One region of the Streptomyces sp. NPDC088147 genome, then DNA from elsewhere that is predicted to be linked to it. Evidence: riboswitches for the same ligand, from Rfam matches in the RefSeq annotation. Region 1 holds a riboswitch; each other region holds the start of a gene.
What was found. A riboswitch is a leader RNA that binds a small molecule or an ion and turns the genes downstream of it on or off. The one in region 1 is predicted to bind S-adenosylmethionine.
Positions count from the first base shown of each region.

Region 2: it holds a riboswitch for S-adenosylmethionine, as region 1 does, so the genes downstream of both, thrC (threonine synthase) here and ACIOGX_RS26725 (glutathione S-transferase family protein) in region 1, are expected to answer to the same signal.
Region 3: it holds a riboswitch for S-adenosylmethionine, as region 1 does, so the genes downstream of both, ACIOGX_RS09075 (aminotransferase class V-fold PLP-dependent enzyme) here and ACIOGX_RS26725 (glutathione S-transferase family protein) in region 1, are expected to answer to the same signal.

Region 1 covers NZ_JBIUSY010000008.1:91,907-94,148, forward strand. The annotation lists gene ACIOGX_RS26715 (LLM class flavin-dependent oxidoreductase) at 1-467, opposite strand, end outside; gene ACIOGX_RS26720 (putative leader peptide) at 543-659, opposite strand; SAM riboswitch class IV at 916-1,059, shown strand; gene ACIOGX_RS26725 (glutathione S-transferase family protein) at 1,322-2,104, shown strand.
Region 2 covers NZ_JBIUSY010000005.1:512,935-515,176, reverse strand. The annotation lists gene ACIOGX_RS20265 (glucosyl-3-phosphoglycerate synthase) at 11-1,030, opposite strand; SAM riboswitch class I at 1,199-1,328, shown strand; gene thrC (threonine synthase) at 1,346-2,242, shown strand, end outside.
Region 3 covers NZ_JBIUSY010000002.1:870,475-872,716, reverse strand. The annotation lists gene ACIOGX_RS09075 (aminotransferase class V-fold PLP-dependent enzyme) at 1-784, opposite strand, end outside; SAM riboswitch class IV at 982-1,099, opposite strand; gene trpD (anthranilate phosphoribosyltransferase) at 1,336-2,242, opposite strand, start outside.

The DNA of each region.
Region 1 (2,242 bases):
TCCCGGCGGAACGGCGGGAACGTACGGCGTCCGAAGTGCGCGGCCTCGTTCTGGCGTGCCGTGATCTGTACACGCAGGCCCGCGCGGCCGGTGCTCACATAGTCGAGGGTGGCGATCGCCTTGGAGATGTGGAACGGCTCGGTGTGGGTGGCCACGACCGTCGGCACCACACCGATGTGGTGCGTCAGCGGGGCGACCCGCGCGGCGATGAGGACGGCGTCCAGACGGCCGCGGACCTGGTCGGTGCGGCCGTCGGGTTCGGTGAAGGAGGAGGACTGGAGGCCGAGCGCGTCCTCGATGGTCACGAAGTCGAGCAGACCGCGCTCGGCCTCGGTCACGAGGTCGGTCCAGTAGGCGGCGGTGAGCAGTTCACCGGGGCGGGCGACGGGCTCGCGCCAGGCGGCCGGGTGCCAGCCGGCACCGTCGAGGGCGACGGCGAGGTGCAGCGGGGAGGGTGACGAGGACAAGGGAGTGACGCCTTCCTGATCAGCCGTACGAGGGAGCCGACACCCGTACTCAGGGTGCGGCTGGAGGACAACAGGTCACGAGCAACAGAGCGCGCCGGCCACGCGCAGCAGGTCGATGTGTGTCCGGGAGTACAGATGCAGGCGGCGGGGCGGGGCGGGTTTCACGGCACGGCGGCAGGACACGGGACGCATGTACCTCACCTCCGCCCTTCCGGCCCGGCGGCCCCAGGGCCCCGGGGCCTTGCCGGCCTCACGCCGGCGGCTCCCTCAGAGCTCGCCGCACGGAACTGAACAACGACAACAGCGCGGCTATTCCCTTTCTTCCGGCCGCCGGGATTTCTTCTCCTTCCCGCCGGCCCGCTGCGCGTCGACGCGAGTGACCATCAGGTGAGACCGTGCGCCCGGCTTTCTTGACGGCGTCACGGAGCGCACCGAGACTGATGTGGACGGTCACGATTGTCAGCGCCACGGCGCGGGTTCGCCCGCTCATGTGGTCATCGGCCCCGGCCCGCCGACAGGCAACCCTTCCACCGCGACGGGGTGCTCCGGGTGACGACCGGGTCCCGCCGGCGCGGCGGGGCAAGCGCGGTCTCGCGTCTCGCGAGCCCCGGAGGTGGGAACGGGTGGCAATGCCCAGGAACGGCTTGACGAGGCGCCTGCACATCGATCTGTTGCGTGTCTCCAGCGCTTACTGATCCGCCGACGGTCCGTGCGGTCCGGATCCGTGCGATCCCGGACCTGTGCGATCCCGGACCCGTGTGATCCGGACCCGTGCGAAAAGCGCAGTCGCTCCGCATCCGGCCGCTGGTGCCCACAAGGCGGCGGTGGCTTCCTCGTTCCCCCAAGGGAGAGTCATGCCCGAGACAGCTTTGCGTAGTTCCAGCACGGCCACCTCCGGTGGCTGTCACCAGAGTCCGTCCGCGTCGAGGCCTCGCCCCAGGGGAGCCACCGCGTCGCCCCGCCCGCACCGCTTCCCCAGCCGGATCGGTGTCGGTCTTGCCGGTGGCTTCTACCCGGCGCCGCACCGCTACGATCTCTACCTGTCGGCGTGTTGTCCCCGCTCACTGCGCATCTCGATCACCCTCGACCTGCTCGGCCTGAAGGACACGGTCGGCACCATGCTCCTGACGCATCCCACCGAGACGCCCGACGCCTTCGCCTCACTGCGCGGCGCGTACGAGGCCACGGTGCATCACTACGACGGGCCGCTGACCGCGCCCGCGCTGCGCGACCGCTGGAGCGGACGCATCGTCAGCAACGACACCGACGGTATCCTCCGCGACCTCGCGAGCCTGTTCTCCGGCCACGACGAAGCCCGCCCCTCCCCCCTCGGCCCGCCGGCCCTCGCTCCGGACATCGACGCCCTCCGCGACCTGCTGGACCGGAACATCACCCCGGCTGCCCAGCCCTCGGGACGATCGGCGGCGCTGAGCCTGCTGGACCGTCAACTCACCTCGCGGCCGTATGTGTTGGGCGGAGATCTGACGGCTGCGGACGTGGACCTGTGGGTGGCGCTCGTCCATCTCGGCCCGGCCGGCACCCTCAGCTCGTACCCCCGGCTCCGGGACTACGTACGCCGCCTGGGCGACCACCCGGCCTTCCGGGGCAGGATCGAGGCGGTACCCGACGCGGCGTGAGCCCCGGCGGGACCGTGGTGGTCGACTCGCGGACCGTCACGGAGGACGGAGCGGGTGGTGACCGAACTCGCCACTGACGGGGGCGCGAGCGCGCGGCAGCCCGGTGCGAACGGCTGATCCTGGAGCGGTACGGGTCCG
Region 2 (2,242 bases), on a different contig from region 1:
TCGCACTCCGTTACGCCGCGCGTCCGGCCGTGTACTCCGCGATCTCCCGCACCGGCGGCCGTTCCTCCGTGTCCACCGCGTGCGTACGCGGCACGAAACCGTGCTCGCCGCGCTCGAACTGCGTCAGCTCCGGCCGTACCAAGTGCGCCCGGGACAGCCTCAGCTGCGCCGTACGGTAGATCGCCGCGGCCATCCGCCCCAGCGCCCGTTCGTCCTGGTGGCGGTGGATCCGCACCCCGACGTCGACCTGCCCCAGCGCGTCGAGACCCGCCGTGTGCAGCGCGTCCACGAGCAGCCCCAGCTCCACGCCGTACCCGACGGGGAACGGCAGCCGTTCCAGCAGCGAGCGCCGCGCCGCGTACTCACCACCGAGCGGCTGTACGAAACCGGCCAGCCGGGGCCAGTGCAGATTGAGCAGCGGCCGGGCCACCAACTCGGTCACGCGCCCGCCCTGACCGCCCTGGCTCCCCCGACCTTCCTGGCTCCCCTGGCCACCCTGGCTCTCCCGGTCTCCCTGACCGGGGTGTCCAGCCGCGGGCTGGAGCAGCGGGCGGTCGTACATCGCCTTGACGAACTGCACGTCCTGGTCGGTCAGCAGCGGCCCCACGATCCCCGACACGAAATCGGCCGAAAACCTCCGCAGATCGGCGTCCACGAAGCACACGACCTCGCCGCTCGTCACCAGCAGCGACCGCCACAGCACCTCGCCCTTGCCGGGCAGGGCCGGCAGCCGCGGCAGTATCGCGTCCCGGTGCTCCACGCGCGCTCCCGCCGCCTCGGCGACCGCGGCCGTACGGTCGGTGGAACCGGAATCGACCACCACCAGTTCATCGACGAGCCGCACCCGCTCCATCAGTTCGCGCCGGATCACGGACACGATCTCGCCGACCGTCTCCTCCTCGTTCAGCGCCGGAAGGACCACACTCACCGTCGTCCCGCGCGCGGCCTTCGCCACCATCAGCCGGTCGAGCGGGCGGTCGGCCACGGACCAGGAACGCCTGGTCAGCCAGTGCTCCACCTCTTCCAGCACGGTCGGTACTCCCTGTGCGTGTGCCATGAACGTGATCCATCTCGCGGTGCGGACCACTATCTCAACCGTCCGTTCCTTCGGTTACAGTCTTGAACAACACGAATGACCCACGCATGCCGGGGGTCGTTACGTGGAAAAACGCACCGGACCCCGGGTCCGGTGCCATAGCGCTCATCCAGAGGGACTGAGGGAACGGCCCGTTGAAGTCCCGGCAACCCTCCCGCCGACCATTCGAGGTCACGGTGGGGAAGGTGCCAATTCCGTCTCGTGGCGAAGTACGTCGCGAGGAAGATGAGGAGAAAGGGCCTCGCCTCCATGGCTGTGCAGACCGCCGAACAGAACACCGGCTCCGACACCGGCGCCGTTGATCTCGGACCCGCCGCCGCACTCTCGTGCCGCGAATGCGGACAGCGCTTCGACCTCGGACCGATCTTCGCCTGCGCCGACTGTTTCGGGCCGCTCGAAGTCGCGTACGACCTGCCGAGCGGCACCCCCGAAGAGCTGAAGAAGCGCATCGCCGAGGGCCCGGACAACATCTGGCGCTACGCGCCGCTGCTGCCCGTCCCCGCCGACGTGGCCACGAAGCCCAACATCAACCCCGGCTTCACCAAGCTCGTCAAGGCCGACAACCTCGCCCGTGAACTGGGCGTCACCGGCTCCCTCCACATCAAGGACGACTCCGGCAACCCGACGCACTCCTTCAAGGACCGTGTCGTCGCCATCGCCGTCGAGGCCGCCCGCGCCTTCGGATTCACCACGCTCTCCTGCTCCTCCACGGGCAATCTGGCCGGTGCCGTCGGCGCCGCCGCCGCCCGCGCCGGCTTCCGTTCCTGCGTCTTCATCCCGCACGACCTGGAGCAGGGCAAGGTCGTCATGGCGGCGGTGTACGGCGGTGAACTCGTCGGCATCGAGGGCAACTACGACGACGTCAACCGCTTCTGTTCCGAGCTGATCGGCGACCCGCTCGGCGAGGGCTGGGGCTTCGTCAACGTCAACCTGCGCCCGTACTACGGCGAGGGCTCCAAGACGCTGGCGTACGAGATCTGCGAGCAGCTCGGCTGGCGGCTGCCCGACCAGATCGTCGTCCCGATCGCCTCGGGCTCGCAGCTCACGAAGATCGACAAGGGTCTCCAGGAACTGATCAAGCTCGGTCTGGTCGAGGACAAGCCGTACAAGATCTTCGGCGCCCAGGCCGAGGGCTGCTCGCCGGTG
Region 3 (2,242 bases), on a different contig from region 1:
CCCCGGCGAGATACGGCTCCGCGTCCTGGAGCCAGTCGGCCCGCCCCGCGAGCACCCCGGAACCGAACGGCGCGTACAGCTTGTGCCCGGAGAAGGCCACCCAGTCGACCTCCAGCTCGGCGATGTCCACGGGGTGGTGCGGCGCGAGCTGAGCGGCGTCCAGCACGATACGGGCACCCCCCGCGTGCGCGGCGGCGGCCAACTCCCGTACGGGCCACAGCTCGCCGGTCACATTGGACGCACCGGTCACACAGACCAGCGCCGGCCCCGCGGTCCCCCGCCCGGCGAGTGCCCGCTCCAGCGTGGCGACGGCCTCGCCCGGCGTCCTGGGAGCGTTCAGATACGTCACCTGCGCGTCCCGCCACGGCAGCAGGGACGCGTGATGCTCGGTCTCGAACACGAACACCTCGCACTCCGCGGGGAGCACGGCCGCCAGCAGATTGAGCGAGTCGGTGGTCGAGCGGGTGAAGACGACCTGGTCATCGGGGCGGCAGCCGAGGAACTCCGCGACCGTGCGGCGGCTGTTCTCGAACAGATCCGTGGAGAGCTGCGAGAGATAACCGGCGCCCCGGTGGACACTGCCGTAGTACGGAGCGTACGCGGCGACGTCGTCCCACACCCGCTGAAGGGCGGGAGCACTGGCGGCGTAGTCGAGCGCGGCGTAGGTGACCTCGCCACCGGTGACGAGCGGGACGCTCACCTCACGCCCGAGCACCGGCAGCGGGGCGGCGCAGGCGGGGTCGTCGGAGAGGGTCGTGGTGACGGCGTTCGGGCGTGCGGACATGGCGATATCTCCCGGCGGGACAAGTCGGAACGGCTTCAAGTCCCCGCGGTGCGCGGCTGCGCCGCGATGCTGGCGGGGGTGTGCCTCGACGCACGGGTCACCGTGCGGAGGTGTTGAAGAGGGGGCGCGATCGCCCTAACGCATTCGCTTGCTCACGAGACTGCTCCCTTGAGGACCAGGACCCCAAAGGTGGCAGGGGTCCGCGCTTGCCGCAGACCTCGCTGCCTACGGCCTGGTCTTCACCCGGGGCACCCCGCCACGGACGGAGGGTTGCCGGACAGCGAGCCGGGGCCTTAATCGCTGTCGCTCATGACCTTGCCGGAGATTATGCCATAGGGGTGGCGGGGGGGTGGGGGTGGGTGCGGTCGCCGGGTCGCGGTCTCGCTGTCGTGGGCCGGGGCCCGGGAACGGCGACAACCCGCACCCCGACCACCGGCCCCAGCCGAAACGCACCCGTACCCACACCCAGCAACCCGCACCCGGAAACCGGCAGCCGCCGAAACGCACCCTTACGCGCCCCGGACCACGCCCCCCGCCAGGGAGGCGCGGCGCTACGAATGCGACGACGCGATCCAGCGGGCGAGAGCCCGCCCCGCCTCGCCCGAGTCGATCGACTCCGCCGCCCTCTCCATCCCCGCCGACAGCTGCGCCTCCAGCGACTCCCCCGTCGGATCCAGCGCCACCAGCGCCGCCGCCGAGTTCAGCAGCACCGCGTCCCGCACCGGCCCCGTCTCCCCCGCCAGCAGCCGCCGCGCGACATCCGCGTTGTACGACGCGTCCGCGCCGCGCAGCGCCTCCACGGGCACCACGTCCAGGCCCACGTCCCGCGGGTCGAACGTCTCCTCGGACACCTTGCCGTCGCGGACGACCCATACCCGCGACGTCGCGGTGGTCGTCAGCTCGTCGAGGCCGTCGTCGCCGCGGAAGACCAGCGCGGAGGAGCCGCGCTCGGCCAGTACGCCCGCGACGATCGGTGCCATCCGGGCGTCGGCGACGCCCGTCGCCTGCGCGCGTACCTTCGCCGGGTTGGTGAGCGGGCCCAGGAAGTTGAAGGTGGTACGGATGCCCAACTCGCCTCGCGCGGCGGCCACATGGCGCAGCGCGGGGTGGAACTTCACGGCGAAGCAGAAGGTGATGCCCGCTTCCTCGGCGACCTCGGCGACCCGCTGGGGGGTCAGTTCCAGGTTGACGCCGAGCTTCTCCAGTACGTCGGAGGCTCCGCTCGCCGAGGACGCGGCGCGGTTGCCGTGCTTGACGACCTTCGCGCCGGTGCCGGCGACCACGATCGACGACATGGTCGAGATATTGACGGTCTTGGCGCCGTCGCCGCCGGTGCCGACGATGTCGACGGTCCTGCCGGGCACCTCGATCAGGTTGGCGTGCGCGTACATCGCGCGGACGAGCCCGCTGATCTCCGCGACCGTCTCCCCCTTGGCCCGCAGCGCGACGACGAAGCCG